Regions from separate parts of the Pseudarthrobacter linnaei genome, predicted to be linked through region 1. Evidence: riboswitches for the same ligand, from Rfam matches in the RefSeq annotation. Region 1 holds a riboswitch; each other region holds the start of a gene.
The links. Region 1 has a riboswitch for S-adenosylmethionine ahead of ACZYZ3_RS10755 (bifunctional o-acetylhomoserine/o-acetylserine sulfhydrylase). Riboswitches for the same ligand answer to the same signal wherever they lie in the genome.
Positions count from the first base shown of each region.

Region 2: another riboswitch for S-adenosylmethionine. It lies ahead of ACZYZ3_RS19035 (cobalamin-independent methionine synthase II family protein); the one in region 1 lies ahead of ACZYZ3_RS10755 (bifunctional o-acetylhomoserine/o-acetylserine sulfhydrylase).
Region 3: another riboswitch for S-adenosylmethionine. It lies ahead of ACZYZ3_RS07295 (DUF1737 domain-containing protein); the one in region 1 lies ahead of ACZYZ3_RS10755 (bifunctional o-acetylhomoserine/o-acetylserine sulfhydrylase).

Region 1 covers NZ_JBVAYX010000009.1:113,147-118,289, reverse strand. Annotated here, with positions in the region: gene ACZYZ3_RS10775 (phenylacetate--CoA ligase family protein) at 1-1,062, shown strand, start outside; gene ACZYZ3_RS10770 (histidine phosphatase family protein) at 1,073-1,753, opposite strand; gene ACZYZ3_RS10765 (CPBP family intramembrane glutamic endopeptidase) at 1,818-2,600, shown strand; gene ACZYZ3_RS10760 (VOC family protein) at 2,750-3,388, opposite strand; SAM riboswitch class IV at 3,594-3,709, shown strand; gene ACZYZ3_RS10755 (bifunctional o-acetylhomoserine/o-acetylserine sulfhydrylase) at 3,774-5,090, shown strand.
Region 2 covers NZ_JBVAYX010000038.1:16,106-21,248, reverse strand. Annotated here, with positions in the region: gene ACZYZ3_RS19050 (O-acetylhomoserine aminocarboxypropyltransferase/cysteine synthase family protein) at 1-550, shown strand, start outside; gene ACZYZ3_RS19045 (CoA-binding protein) at 547-1,044, shown strand; gene ACZYZ3_RS19040 (adenylosuccinate synthase) at 1,220-2,509, opposite strand; SAM riboswitch class I at 2,795-2,901, shown strand; gene ACZYZ3_RS19035 (cobalamin-independent methionine synthase II family protein) at 2,913-4,121, shown strand; gene ACZYZ3_RS19030 (uracil-DNA glycosylase family protein) at 4,293-4,925, shown strand; gene ACZYZ3_RS19025 (DUF3151 domain-containing protein) at 5,065-5,143, opposite strand, start outside.
Region 3 covers NZ_JBVAYX010000005.1:171,649-176,791, reverse strand. Annotated here, with positions in the region: gene ACZYZ3_RS07305 (O-succinylhomoserine sulfhydrylase) at 1-1,083, opposite strand, end outside; gene ACZYZ3_RS07300 (rhodanese-like domain-containing protein) at 1,080-1,511, opposite strand; gene ACZYZ3_RS07295 (DUF1737 domain-containing protein) at 1,508-1,810, opposite strand; SAM riboswitch class IV at 1,824-1,938, opposite strand; gene ACZYZ3_RS07290 (aminodeoxychorismate lyase) at 2,086-3,048, opposite strand; gene cls (cardiolipin synthase) at 3,142-4,617, shown strand; gene pabB (aminodeoxychorismate synthase component I) at 4,681-5,143, opposite strand, start outside.

The DNA.
Region 1 (5,143 bases):
TTCGTCTGCACCACGTCGGGCACCACCGGGCACCCCGGGATCTTCGTGCACGACCCGCGTTCCCTGGCGGTCTCCCAGTCCTTTATCCTCCGCGTCGACCTGGCCTGGCTGTCTCCGGCCGAGCTGCTGGCGATGGCCCGCCGCGGGCTGCGCTGGGCGGCTGTGGTGGGCACGGGCGGACACTACGCCGGGGCGGGCTGGGTGCAATGGCAGCGCCGGCGCAGCGGGTGGCGGCGGCGGGCGTTCCGGGCGTTCCCGGTGCAGCAGCCGCTGGCGCGGCTCGTGGCAGCCCTGAACGACTACGACCCCTCGGCCGTCACCGGCTACCCGAGTGCCCTCGCGCTGCTCGCCGAGGAGCAGGTGGCCGGCCGGCTCCACCTGAAACCGGTAGTGGTGGAGCTCGCCGGCGAATCCTGCGGCCCGGACGTGCGGGCCCGCATCGCGGAGGCGTTCGGCGCTGCCGTCCACGATGCCTACGCGGCCTCCGAGTTCACCCCGCTGGCATTCGACTGCGCCCGCGGCTGGCTGCACGTCAACAGTGACTGGGCCATCCTGGAACCGGTCGGGGCCGACTACTCACCCACACCGCCGGGGGAGCCGTCCCACACCGCGCTGCTCACCAACCTCGCCAACCGCGTGCAGCCGATCATCCGCTACGACCTCGGCGACTCGGTGCTGGCGAAGACCGGCCCGTGCGGGTGCGGCAGCCCGCTGCCGGCCATCCGGGTCGCGGGCCGCCGTGACGATGTCCTGCGGCTGCTGGGCGCCGACGGCACCACGGTCCGGGTCCTGCCGCTCGCCATCGGATCGGTGGTCAACGAAACGCCAGGACTGCACCGCGGCCAGCTTGTCCAGACAGGTCCGGCGACCCTCCGGCTCCGGCTCGAACCGGAACCCGGTGCCGATGCCGCGGCGGTGTGGCATGCGGCGTCCGGCAGGCTGCTGGAGTACCTTGCCGGGTTGGAACTGGGGAATGTCGACGTCGTCCGCGCGGAAGAACCGCCGGAACAAAGCGGCCTGAGCGGGAAGTTCCGGCAGGTGATCGCCCGGGTCCCGGAATGAGCCGCGGCTGCTAGAAGAACATCGGCGGGGCGTCCAGCACCGTCTCATCGATGCGCCGGGCCTCCCACTGGCTGAACGGCTTGTCCAGCTCGTACTTGCCCTCCCCGGTGCGGTACAGGGTGCGGACCTCGGCGTTGTCCGGGTTGTTGAGCGACTCGAAGTACTCCACGGACCAGTGGAACCATCGCATGCAGAACAGCCGCATGGTGAGCCCATGGGTGACAAACAGTGCGTTGGGGGCGTATCCGGGCCTGGACCAGTGCCGGTACAGGGTCTCCATAAAGGAGGAGATCCGGTCATAGACATCCGAGCCGGACTCGCCTTCGCGGAAGCGGTAGAAGAAGTGGCCGTAGGCGTTACGGAGTTCCTTCTGGTCCTCGATCTCACCGGCGATCTGGAAGTTGGCCCAGTCCTGCTCACGGAGCCGCGGCTCCTCGATCACCCGCTCCACCAGCGCACCGAGGTTGAGCGCCTCCAGGGTCTGGTAGGCCCGCAGGTAGGGGGAGACGTACACGCACACCGGGCGGCCGTCGAGCAACCGCCGGACCTGCTCGCCGGCGGCCCGGGCCTGTTCCACGCCGAGGTCGGTCAACGGAATCCGGTAATCGGGCACCCGGTTGTAGATCGAGGTGTCGGCGTTGGCCGCGGACTGGCCGTGCCGGATCATGATGATTTTCCCGGGCGCACTCATAAACCCCAGCATAGGCGGCAAGCCGGGCAAGACCGGGCAAGCCAAGACCGGGCAAGATAGGAACATGCTCGTTCCCTCCCGCCGCCGTCTGCGCTTAGAAGTCTGGATCGTCCTGGGCCTGTCCCTGGGGCAGTCCGCTGTGTACTCGGTCGTCCAGTTGCTGGACAAGATGACCCGGGCGCCGCTGGCGGAGGGCACCTCCACCCTGAACCGGTCGCAAAGCAACCGCGAATACTTCGATCTCACCTACCAGCTGCTGGACATCTTCTTCGCTCTGGTGCCGGTGGTCCTGGCGCTCTATTTCCTCACCGACCACCGGACGTCAAGCCTGTCCGGAGGCGGCAGCCGCGGCGTCACGGCGTTCCAGAAACTGGGCCTCAATTTCGCCCGCCCCGGCCGGGACCTGCTGCAGGGGTTCGGGCTGGCGGCGCTGATCGGCATCCCGTCCCTGGGCCTGTACGCCGCGGGCCGGGCGCTGGGCATCACGACGGCGATCATCCCCAGCGCGCTGGATTCCTACTGGTGGACGGTCCCGGTGCTGGTCCTCTCCGCGATCCGGCACGGGATAGTGGAGGAAGTGATCGTGGTGGGTTACCTGCTGGACCGGCTCCCTAAGCTCGGCTGGAGCCTGCCGCTGGCGATCTTAGCCAGTTCGATGCTGCGCGGCAGTTACCACCTCTACCAGGGCTTCGGGCCGTTCATCGGCAACGCCATCATGGGCGTCATCTTCGCGCTCGTCTACATCAAGACCCGGCGCCTGATGCCGCTGGTGATTGCGCACGCCGTGCTGGACGTCGTCGCGTTCGTCGGCTTCAGCCTGTTCGGGAAGTCCATCGGCCTCGGATGACCCCGCGCACACCACAAAACCACACACCAACCCTAAAAGCCGGGAGCACGTCCAGCTCAGCCCGGGGCCGGGGCGGCGTTAAAAAGTATCGGCCGCCATCGGTGGGTGACGTCATTGGCACCCGCTGATGGCGGCCGAAGTGTGGGGCGTTAGATGGTGACGGCTCCGGAGGCCGTTTCAAAGGTGACGGAGAGGATGCCGGGCGTCCCGCGGGGAGCGAGCCAGTTCACGGCCACGTCTTCCAGCGGCTTCTCGACCGGGACACCGAGCCATTCGGTGACACGCCCTGCCGAGCCGGCGATCGTGAGGGCGGACATCTTGACGTTGCTCTCGTAGGCTTTCGACGGGTGGAGGTCCGGATCGCCTTCCCATTTGAGCATGTAGGGGACCTGGGGGTCGGCGATGAGCCCGAGGATGCCGATCTGTTTCCAGACCAGTTCTCGGCCGTCCGGGAACTTGCGGTTGCCGTTGACGGCGGCGCGGCCGAGCCGCTCCTCGAACGGGGCGAGGTCGTCAACTTCGACGCACCAGCCCATCCAGCCGCCGCCTGCTTCGGAGCGGGCGCGGACGGCCTGGCCGAAGGGGGCCTTGTCGGACGCGGGGTGGTTCAGGACCTCCACGACCTCGACATATTTGTGTCCCGCGAGCGGGATGATCATGTTGCGGGTCCCGAATCTGGGGTGTACTCCGCCCTTCACGGCTTCGACGCCGAGGGCAGACGCAATTCGTTCGGTGGTGGCAGCTAGGCCATCTTGTTCACAGGCGTAAGAGACGTGATCCATGCGCATGCCCTCATCTTGACACTTTGTGATGCGGCTCTCAGCTTAGGCTGCCCTAACCATGATGGGATGTCCTTTTGGGGGTTTCTCCGCCGGGTATCGGTCCGCGTCACCCCGGCGAACGGCAGGGCTCTCTTGTCCCCGCGGGCCGTGCAACTTCATGTTCATGTCACAAAGGTATCCACAGCCGGAACGGGTTCCTAGACTGGGGGCAGGTCATGAGTGCCAGCGCACAGCCCCGGCTTGCTGGCCGGCAACCCTCGTCACGCGGTGGGGTGCCCCGGGTGAAGACCTGGCCGACCGGCACCCGCCGGACGGCAAGCGCGGCGCCAGTGCAGCCCCGGTCCAATGGGCCCGGGGGATGCCTGGGCCCGGTCCCTTGAGGAGTGTCCCAATGTCCAGCGCCTGGTCCTTTGAAACCCGTCAGATCCACGCCGGCCAGGAGCCGGACAGCGCCACCGGCGCCCGCTCACTGCCGATCTACCAGACGACGTCGTTCGTCTTCCCCAGCGCCGAAAGCGCCGCTAACCGCTTCGCCCTTGCCGAACTGGCTCCCATCTACACCCGGATCGGCAACCCCACCCAGGACGCCGTCGAACAGCGGGTGGCCAGCCTGGAGGGCGGACTCGCGGCGCTGCTGCTGAGCTCCGGCATGGCCGCGGAGACCTTGGCGATCATGAACGTCGCCGAGGCCGGCGACCATGTGGTGGCCAGCCCCAGCCTCTATGGCGGCACGTATAACCTGCTGGCGCACACCCTGAAGAAATTCGGCATCTCCGTCACCTTCGTCGAGGATCCGGACAACCTGGCCCAGTGGCGCGACGCGGTGCAGCCCAACACCAAGCTGTTCTTCGGCGAAGTGGTCTCCAACCCCCGCCAGGACGTGCTGGACATCGAGGGCATCTCGCAGGTGGCACACGAGGCCGGGATCCCGCTGATAGTGGACAACACGCTCTCCACCCCCTTCCTCATCCGGCCTATCGAGTGGGGGGCGGACATTGTGGTGCATTCCGCCACCAAGTACCTTGGTGGCCACGGCGCCGCGATCGCGGGCGTGATCGTGGATTCCGGCAACTTCGACTTCGGCAAGGACCCGGAGCGTTTCCCCGGCTTCAACACCCCGGACCCCACCTACAACGGCCTGGTCTACGCCCGCGACCTCGGCAAGGACGGCGCCCTCGGCGCCAACCTCTCCTACATCCTCAAGGCGCGCGTCCAGCTGCTGCGCGACCTCGGCTCGGCGGTGTCCCCGTTCAACGCCTTCCTCATCGCCCAGGGCATCGAGACCCTGAGCCTGAGGATGGAGCGGCACGTCGCCAACGCCATCAAGGTGGCCGGCTGGCTTGAGGCCAGGGACGACGTCGAATCCGTCGCCTATGCAGGGCTGCCGTCCAGCCCCTGGTACGAGCGCGGCCGCAAGTATGGCCCGAAGGGGACTGGCGCCATCGTTTCCTTCAACATCGCGGGGGGAGCCGAGTCGGGCAAGCGCTTCGTCGACGCCCTGGAACTGCACTCGCACGTGGCCAACATCGGCGACGTGCGCTCCCTCGTCATCCACCCGGCGTCGACCACCCACAGCCAGCTGTCCCCCGAACAGCAGACCGTCGCCGGCGTGAACCCCGGCCTGGTCCGGCTCTCCGTGGGCCTGGAGCACATCGACGACATCCTCGCGGACCTTGACGCCGGATTCCGCGCGGCCAAAACCGCCTGAACACCGCCGGCGCCCGACTCCCAGGCCCCGGGTCCTGGGCGCCCGGCGCCCCG
Region 2 (5,143 bases), on a different contig from region 1:
CGTGGAGACCCTCCCGCAGCGCCTGGACGAACACCTCAAGAACGCCCAGGCCGTGGCGGAATGGCTCGAAGCGGACGAGCGCGTCGCCTACGTGAACTTCTCCGGCCTGCCCTCTCACCCGCACTTCGAGCGGGCAAAGAAGTACCTGCCGCTGGGACCGGGCTCGGTGTTCTCCTTCGGCGTGAAAGGCGGCCGGGCCGCGGGCCAAAAGTTCATCGAATCCCTGCAGCTGGCCTCGCATCTGGCCAACGTCGGCGACTCCCGGACCCTCGTGATCCACCCGGGCTCCACCACCCACCAGCAGCTCAGCCCCGAACAGCTCGAATCCGCCGGTATCCCCGAGGACCTGATCCGGATTTCCATCGGCCTGGAAGACATCGAGGACATCCTCTGGGACCTGGACCAGGCCCTGGACACGGCGTCTGAGGTAGCAGCCTCGGATGCGTCCGCCCGCGGCTTAGACACACCGCCTCGTTCCTCGGCGGCGCGATGCGCCGCTTCCGCGGACACATCAGAGGCCGACACCTGCACGATCGGAGCACTGTCATGAGCAGCGAAGAAACCCGTACCTGGGCCGGGCCGTCCGCACCGGAGCGGCTGAACCTGCTGCGGCAGGCGAAATCGATCGCGATTGTGGGCGCCTCGGACAAGCCGTCCCGGGCGAGCTACTTTGTGGCAACCTATCTGCAGTCCTCCACGCGCTACAAGGTGTACTTCGTGAACCCGGTGGTCAAACAGATCCTGGGCGAGCCGACGTACGCCTCACTGGCGGACCTGCCGGAGAGTCCGGACATCGTGGACGTGTTCCGCAAGCACGATGACCTGCCGGGTGTCCTGGACGAGGCCATCGCCGCCGGCGCCAAGACGCTCTGGCTGCAGCTCGGCTCCTGGCACGAGGACGTCGCGAAGGAAGCGGAAGCTGCCGGGCTCGACGTCGTGATGGACCGCTGCGTGAAGATTGAGCATGCCCGGTTCCACGGCGGCCTGCACCTGGCCGGCTTCGACACCGGGGTCATTTCCTCCAAGCGGCAGGTCCTGGCCTAACGCCTCCCGCGGGTTCGGCTACCGAACTCGCGGCAAACGTGCGGGCTCGCCGTAACGAAACGGCGAGCCCGCACCTTACCCGCGACCCGGATGGACTGCGGCGGGACGGCTTAACGACGGCGGCGGGTCACCTTTTCAGGTGACCCGCCGCCGTCGTGCGTCAGCTTCTGATGCGTCAGTCGTTGATCAAATCGTTGATCACGATGGTCTGGTCGCGGTCCGGGCCGACGCCGATCGCGGAGAAGCGCGTGCCGGAGAGCTTCTCGAGGGCCAGCACGTAGTTCTTGGCGTTCTCGGGGAGGTCCTCCAGGGTGCGGGCGCCGGTGATGTCCTCGGTCCAGCCTTCGAAGTACTCAAAGATCGGCTTGGCGTGGTGGAACTCGGTCTGCGTCATCGGCATCTCATCGTGCCGGACACCGTCGACGTCGTAGGCCACGCAGACCGGGATCTGCTCTATGCCCGTGAGCACGTCCAGCTTGGTGACGAAGTAGTCCGTGAACCCGTTGACGCGCGAGGCGTGGCGCGCCAGCACGGCGTCGTACCAGCCGCAGCGGCGCGGCCGGCCGGTGTTGACACCGAACTCCCCGCCCGTCTTCTGCAGGTACATGCCCATCTCGTCGAACAGCTCCGTGGGGAAGGGGCCTGCGCCCACCCGGGTGGTGTACGCCTTGATGATGCCGATGGAGCGCGAGATGCGGGTGGGGCCGATACCCGAGCCCACGGAGGCGCCGCCGGCCGTCGGGTTCGAGGAGGTCACGAAGGGGTAGGTGCCGTGGTCGACGTCCAGGAAGGTGGCCTGGCCGCCCTCCATGAGGACCACCTTGCCCTCGTCCAGGGCGGTGTTCAGGACATAGGTGCTGTCGATGACCAGCGGGCGGAGCCGCTCGGCGAAGGACAGGAAGTACTCCACGATCTCATCCACCTCGATGTCGCGGCGGTTGTAGACCTTGACCAGAAGCTCGTTCTTCTGCCGCAGCGACCCTTCGACCTTCTGGCGCAGGATCGAGGCGTCAAAGACGTCCTGGACGCGGATGCCGAGGCGGGCCACCTTGTCCATGTAAGCCGGGCCGATGCCGCGGCCGGTGGTGCCGATGGCGCGGGAGCCGAGGAAACGCTCGGTGACCTTGTCCAGGACCTGGTGGTAGGGCGCCACGAGGTGGGCGTTGGCGGAGACACGCAGCTTGGAGGTGTCGGCGCCGCGGGCTTCGAGTCCGTCGATCTCCTGGAACAGCGCCTCGAGGTTCACCACGCAGCCGTTACCGATGATCGGAACCGCGTTGGGGCTCAGGATGCCGGCCGGAAGGAGCTTGAGCTCATACTTCTCACCGCCTACGACGACGGTGTGCCCGGCATTGTTGCCGCCGTTGGGCTTGACGACGTAGTCGACTCGGCCACCAAGCAGGTCAGTGGCCTTACCTTTGCCTTCGTCGCCCCATTGGGCTCCGACGATCACGATTGCTGGCATGGGATCCTCCCCCATTCGTTCGGGCCGAAGTCCGCGTGACTCACCTGGGTGGTCACCGGAGCTCAGCGCCGTTCATGAGAATGCCCCGAATCTACCGCTGTGCTCTTACCATCAACGCCAGAGTCCGGGGCTCTTACCACCCAAGTTTAGCCGATCACGGTCGCGGCAGTTCATTTGACCATCCAATGGACTTCCCGCCGGCCGCTGCCCGCGGCCCGGCGTCCAGCCCGCGGAACTTCGGCGCACGCACTTGCGCCGGCAGGCCGGGTGGAATTAAGTGAGAGCTGACCATCCCGAGCGGCCGAGGGACCTGGACCATTGACGCCGCAGCAACCCTGTCCCGGCCACGGCCTTGTGGCGGCAAAGGGTGCTACCGCCAGGACCGATGGAAAGGAAGCGCCCCATGCGCCAGAACACCGACCATATCCGCGCCACGCACGCCGGATCCCTGCCCCGCACCCCCGAGCTCATCGCCGCGAACGAGGCCAAGGAAGCAGACGGCGTCACCCCCGAGTTCCTGGATCTGCTGGAAACCTCCGTGGTGGACATCGTCCAGCACCAGAAAAACCTCGGCATCGACATCCCCAACGACGGCGAATACGGGCATACGATGTCCGGCCCGGTGGACTACGGCGCATGGTGGAACTACTCCTTCAGCCGGCTCGGCGGCCTTGAGCCGACGGACGTCGACCGCTGGGCTGACGCCGCGGTGCACCGCTCCACGCCGGGCCACATCGTGCTGACCTCCTTCCCGGACCGGCGCGACCGGCAGAAGTTCAATGAGGCCTACAACGATCCGTTCTCCGGGATCCTGGCCCACCGCAAGAGTGTCACGCAGCCAAAGATTGCCGGCCCGCTGAGCTACACCGGGCAGGCCCTCGTGGGCTCGGATATCGCCAACCTCAAAACCGGCTTGGCCGCCGCCGGACTGGCCGAGGGCTTCGTCGCTTCCCTCTCCCCCGGCTCCTGCGCCCGCGTCGCCAACGAGTACTACAAGACCGATGAGGAACTCCTCTACGCCTGCGCGGACGCCATGCGCGAGGAGTACAAGGCCATCGTCGACGCCGGACTCACGGTCCAGCTCGACGATCCGTCGCTGGCCGAAAGCTGGGACCAGATCAACCCGGAACCGGCTCTGGCGGATTATCTCAAATTCATCCAGCTCAGGGTTGAAGCCACCAATTGGGCCCTGCGCGGCCTCCCCCAGGAGCAGATCCGTCTGCACGTCTGCTGGGGTTCCTGGCACGGCCCGCACACCACGGACATCCCCTTCGCGGACATCCTCGGCTCCGTACTGCAGGTCAATGCCGGCGGCTACTCCTTCGAGGCCGCCAATGTCCGCCACGAGCACGAGTGGCGCGTCTGGGAGGACACCCAGCTCCCCGACGGAAAAGTGATCATCCCCGGCGTCGTCTCCCACGCCACCAACGTCGTCGAGCACCCGGACCTGGTGGCGGACCGGATCGTACGCTTTGCCCAGCTGGTGGGCCGGGAAAATGTGATTGCTTCCACAGACTGCGGTCTCGGCGGACGGGTGCACCCGCAAATCGCCTTTGCCAAGCTGGAATCCCTGGGGGAAGGCGCCCGCCGGGCCACCGCGCGGCTCTGGTGACCGGGTCTGGGCAGAAACGTCATTTCGCAGGGCTTGATAGACTAATAAGGATCGACCAGGAATCGGTCCACACCACATTTTCAAACCACACCGTACTTGTCATGCCCCGGTACCCGGCATGCCGCGTACGGTCTGGCAGCTTTACCAATCCCGCAGGAGACTCAGCAATATATGACAGCCTTGGCCACTGAAAATTCACGCGAACAGCTTCTGAGCCGCCGCTACGAACCTAGCGTTGCAGCAGTCAACGAACTGTGCGACACGCTGCAGGCAACCAAAGCTGGCATGAACGTCCCGTACGTGGACCCGCTGCACGACGTCGACGAATGCCGGATCATCAGCCTCTTCTCCAACATCGGAACCGAGGACGAGTCGGGTTTCATCACCGCCGGTGACGAGGAAGCTGCCACCCGCCTGCTCGGCGTCCAGTGGAAGCTCGGCCTGCGGCCCGAGTACGTCATGCCCTGGAACGTCCACCCCTGGTACGTGCCAGGCGAGCCCAACGGCAAGTTCACGCCGGACCAGATTTCCGCAGGCCTGAAGCCTCTGCTGAAATTCCTCGCCGTCGTACCCCGCGCCTCAGTGATTGTGGCGCACGGCACCGAAGCCAACCGCCTCGCGAACCTGCTCCTCAAGACCGAGGTGCCCATGATCTGGCGCCGCGGCCTCAAGACCTACAAGGTCCGCTCGCTCAGCGGCCGCGCCTTCGCCGGCACGCCGGCCCGCCAGGAGCAGTACCTTGAAGAGATGGGCGCCGTCTACGCGGACGCCATGGCCCGCACCGGTCTGGCCAAGCCCAGCTAGTTCTCCGAAACGACAACGGCGGGCGCCCACCCAACTGGTGGACGCCCGCCGTCGGACTTTAACAAACAACGCGGGGTCACTTCCCGCCCATCCCGGTGTGCGGAATGGGCCGTAAGTGACCCCGCGTTGTTGTTGGCGGTTAGCGCTTTTCGGCTTCGATGGCTGCCTTGGCGGCGGGGTCCGAGTCCTTGAGGAACTTCTCGATCCGCTCCAGTTCC
Region 3 (5,143 bases), on a different contig from region 1:
GTGCGTTGTGGTGGCGGGGTGGGTGATGAGCGACTTCGAATCGCCCAGGTTGTTCGAGATATCGATGATCCGCAGCGCGTCGAGCAGCGCGAACGCAGCCTCTCTCGCTGAACGCCCGGCGGACGGGGAGAGCTCGAAGGTCAGCACGGTGCCGCCGGCCTTCATTTGCCGGGCGGCCAGTTCGTACTGCGGGTGGGACGGCAGCAGCGGGTACCTGACCCAGCTGACCGCGGGCTGCTCCTCCAGCCATTCGGCAAGCTGCAGCGCGGAGGCGGAGGAATGGTTCACGCGCAGGGCCATGGTCTCCAGCCCCTTGGTCAGCACCCAGGCGTTGAACGCGGAGAGCGCCGGGCCGGTGTGGCGCATGAGCTGCTTGACGGGACCCTCGATGAACTCCTTGGTGCCCAGGATCGCGCCGCCGAGCACCCGGCCCTGGCCGTCGATGTGTTTGGTCCCCGAATACACGACCACGTCCGCGCCGAGCTCCCCGCAGCGCTGCAGCAGGGGGGTGGCAAAGACATTGTCGACGACGACCGTCGCCCCGGCGGCGTGCGCCAGGTCGCTCACGGCGGCGATATCCACAATTTCCTGCATTGGGTTCGACGGCGACTCGAAGAAGACGGCCGTGGTCGGTTCGGACAGCGCGGACCGCCACTGCTCCAGGTCCGGGCCGTCCACAAAGACCGTCTCGACGCCCCAGCGGGGAAGAATTTCGTTGAGGATCACGAAGCAGGATCCGAACAGCGAACGGGCCGCGACCACCCGGTCGCCGGCGGCCAGCAGGGCGCCGAGGGCGGTGAAGACCGCGGACATGCCCGAGGCGGTGGCGAAGCATGCCTCGGTGCCCTCGAGCAGCCGGAGCCGTTCCTGGAAGGTGGCCACCGAGGGGTTGCCGTAGCGGGAGTAGACGAAGCGCTCGTCCTCGCCGGTGAAGGCGCGCTCCGCGGCGGCCGCGGATTCGTACACGAAGCCGGAGTTCAGGAAGACCGGTTCGGACGTTTCCTGGAAGGCGGTGCGGTCGAGTCCGCCGCGGACGGCCTGGGTGTCGGCGCTCCAGCCGGCGGCGTCAGGGTTGAAGGTCACTTAGTGCTTTCCGAGGTGGTGGGCAGGCCGCGGTTCTTCCAGCCGTTGACGGTGCGTTCGCCGTGGCGGTCCGGCTCGCCCTCGAAGCCCTCAAGGACGTTGTAGGACATGAACCCGGCCTCCGTCGCCGCCGTCGCCGCGGCCACGGACCGGGCGCCCGAACGGCACAGGAAGACCAGTTCGGTGCTGCCGCCGGGCGCCTGTTGTTTCAGCTGCAGCGTTAGCTGTTCTATGAAGCGCGCATTGGGGATGCCGCCGGCCAGGTTCCACTGGATGAAGAGCGGGTCATTGCGCTTGATGCCCGCGGCCGCGGTGTCCGGGATGCCGATGTGAGCCCATTCGCCCTCGGTACGGACGTCCACCAGAATGGCGCCGTCCTCCAGCTTGGCCCAGGCCTCCTGCGGGCTGAGGTCCCCGGCGTAGCTCACGCGTGGCCCCCGCCGTCGAACTCGAGATCATCCACGGCATTGGCGACGGCGGCGTCGGCGCTGGCGACCGCGGCCGGCAGCACCACGGCCTGCGCCACGATGACGCGGCCGCCGTTGGACGTGGCGGCCGGGCCGCCGTGCAGCACATAGCCCTCGGCGAGGGCGGCCGAGACGCGCTCGCAGAAGGCGCGGTCATCGGGGCCCGTGAACAGGCGGTATGCCAGTTTCTCCCCGGCGGCACCGTGGACTGCGGGGGCGGGTGCTGTTGCGGGGACAGCGGGGGCGGAAGCGTCAGGCACGACGGATCTCCTTCTTTCACGCTTGCAGCTCGAATGGGTCGATTGCCGAGTATTCACCTGAGGCACCCCGCCGCGAAAGGGAGGGTTGCCGACCGGCCAGTCAGGGCTTGGCGCCGGTTCTCATTACTCACCAAAAACGTAACACCTGCAACGCCGGCAGCACCGCCGCGGCCGTCATGTTAAGTAACGGTCCTTCAAGCAACGCGGGGTCAGCTACGGCCCATCCCGGCGCCCCGGATGGGCGCTAGCTGACCCCGCGTTGTTTCGGTAACGGGCTACTCGATCGTGGCGTACAGCGCGTTGAGCTCCGCCGTGAGCTGCCGGCGCAGCTCCGGCGTGCCGATTTCCTTGCCGTCGATGTGGTTGACGGGCGCCAGCAGCCGGATGCTGGAGATTAGCCACACGGCATCGGCGTCGTACAGGTCGCGGGGCTCCAGCGGGCCGTAGCCCAGCTCCCAGCCCGCGGCCTTGGCCGCGGTGAACAAGGCGCCCTGCGAGGTGCCGGGCAGGATCCCGCTGTCGAGCTGGGGCGTGATGAGCCGCCGGACGGTGCGGACCCCGCCGGCGCCGTCGTCGGTGGTCTCCAGGTGGGCGAGCAGCACGGTCGACGTCGGACCCTCCAGGACCTGGCCGTCCGCGGAGGTGAAGATGACGTCGTCCGCGCCCTGGGCGCGGGCGTAGCGAAGCGCGGCCATGTTGACGGCGTAGGACAGGGTCTTGGCGCCCAGGAGCAGCCACGGGGCCCGTTCCCCGATGTCGCTGTCGTAGCCGCGGTCCAGCAGAATGACGTCGATCCCGGTGTCGCGCTGGCGCCTCCCGGCGGGCCCGGGGGCGGAGGCCTGGACCCAGCAGGTGGGCCCGGGCGCACCTTCGACGCCGCGGGTTACGAGGAGCTTGACCACGAGTTCGTCGTCCCCGACACTTGCGGCGGCCGGCACGTGCCGGCGCCGGTATTCGCTGGTCGCCGTCGTGATGGCCCGGCGCCAGGCGTCCTCGGCCGGGATGTCCAGCTCCAGCAGCCGGGCGGACCCGGCCAGCCGGTCCAGGTGCGCCTGGAGCTTGCGGGGCTGCCCGCCCACGGCCAGCAGCGACTCGAAAACACCGTCGCCGCGGGTGGCGCCCTGGTCCGTCGCCATCAGCTGCGGCCTCGTGGCGTCGGCCAGCCGACCGCCGTCGAACGCGGGATCCAGGAACACCAGCACCGGGACGGGGGCGGGGACGGCAGCAGGAGAAGTCATGGCTTCAGCTTAGTGCGGCGGGCTGCGGGATAGGATTTGACGGTTGCCCGTTCCGGAACTGTTCCGCGGGTCTGGAGCTTGAGGGGTTCGTCTGTGTTGTGGCCATTTTCCCTGGCGGAATCCCTGCCCTCCTGGGTGATCCTGATCCTCACCGTCGTTGACCTCGCCATCCGGGTGCTGGCACTCGGCATCATCCCCGGAAACCGGCGCCCCACCACGGCCATGGCCTGGCTGCTGATCATCTTCTTCGTCCCGGCCGTGGGCCTGGTCCTCTTCCTGCTCTTCGGCAATTTCCGGCTCTCCCGCAAGCGCCGGGCACAGCAGGACGCCGTGAGCACCCGGGTACGCGCCGGCGCCTCCGACCTGGCGATGCTGGAAAGCCGCTACGAGGGCCCGGAATGGGTCTCCTCCGCGGCGGAACTGAACAAGACTCTGGGCTCGCTGCCGATGGTGGACGGCAACCGGGTGGAGCTCCTGCCCGGCTACCCGACCTCGATCAAGGCGATGGCGGCCGCCGTCCGGGAGGCCAAGGAATTCGTCAACGCGGAGTTCTACATTTTGAGCTCGGACCATGTCACGGACGAGCTGTTGACCGCAATGGAGGAGGCCGCCGACCGCGGCGTAAAAGTCCGCCTCCTGTTCGACCACCTGGGGACCCTGCGCATCAAGGGCTACAGCCGTTTGATCGCCCGGCTCAAGGCCAGCAAGATCCGCTGGCGGCCCATGCTGCCGCTGAACCCGCTGCAGGGGCAATGGCGCCGGCCGGACCTGCGCAACCACCGCAAGATCATGGTGGTCGACGGTGAGATCGCGTTCACCGGGTCGCAGAACCTGATCGAGCCCTCCTACAACAACCCGCGGCACCGCAAGATGGGCCGCGAATGGGTCGAGCTGATGGCGTCCCTGCGCGGGCCGATCGTCACCACCCTCAACGTCGTCTTCGCCACCGACTGGCTCAGTGAAACCGACGAATCCCTCGAGGACCAGCTCGCGCACCGGCCCGAACTGCACGCCGGGCACGTCACGGCCCAGGTGGTGCCCAGCGGCCCCGGCTTCATCACCGAAAACAACCTGCGGCTCTTCAACACGCTGATCTACTCCGCGCAGCGCAAGATCTCGATCTGCAGCCCCTACTTCGTCCCCGATGATTCGCTGCTGTATGCGGTGACGACGGCGGCGCAGCGCGGCGTCGACGTCGAGCTCTTCGTCTCGGAAAAGGGCGACCAGTTCCTGGTCCACCATGCCCAGCAGTCCTACTACGAGGCGCTGCTGGAGGCCGGGGTGCGGATCTACCTCTATAAGGCCCCGTTCGTGCTCCATGCCAAGCACTTCACGATCGACAACGAGGTGGCCGTGCTGGGTTCCAGCAACATGGACATGCGTTCCTTCTCGCTGAACCTCGAGGTCTCGGTGATGCTCCTGGGGGAGGACATCGTGCAGCGGATCAGCGTCGTGGAGGACACATACCGGGACATTTCGCGCGAACTGACGCTCGAGGACTGGATGAAGCGGCCGATGGGGGTCAAATACGTGGACAACGTCGCCCGGCTAACGGCGACGCTGCAGTAGCCGGCACCCGCCGCAGCCCAGGCGCCCGCCGCAGCCCGGGTGCGCGCCGCAGCGGCGCGGTTGTCAGCCGGGCGGGAACTCCGCGCCGAGCGCCGAAAGGACCCCGAAGGCCTTGGTCCGGATCTCCTCGTACTCCTCCTGAGGCGAGGAATCCGCCGTAATCGCGCCGCCGACGCCCAGGCTGAGTCCGGTGCCGCCTCCGGGCAGCTTCCTCAGGAGGAGGGTGCGGATCGCGACCGCCAGGTCGGTCGCGCCGTTGAGCGAGAAATAGCCGATAGCTCCGGAGTACACGCCCCGGGGGGCGCCCTCGAGCCGGTCCAGGATGGCCATGGTGCTGACCTTGGGGGCGCCGGTCATGGAGCCGGCCGGGAAGCAGGCCGCGACGGCTTCGGCCCGCGGCATCCCGGGCCGAAGCCGGGCATTGATGGTGCTCACCATCTGGTGGACCGTGGCGTAGCTTTCGATCGCGCAGAGCCGGCTGACCGACACCGAGCCGGGCACGGCGAAGTGGCTGAGATCGTTGCGC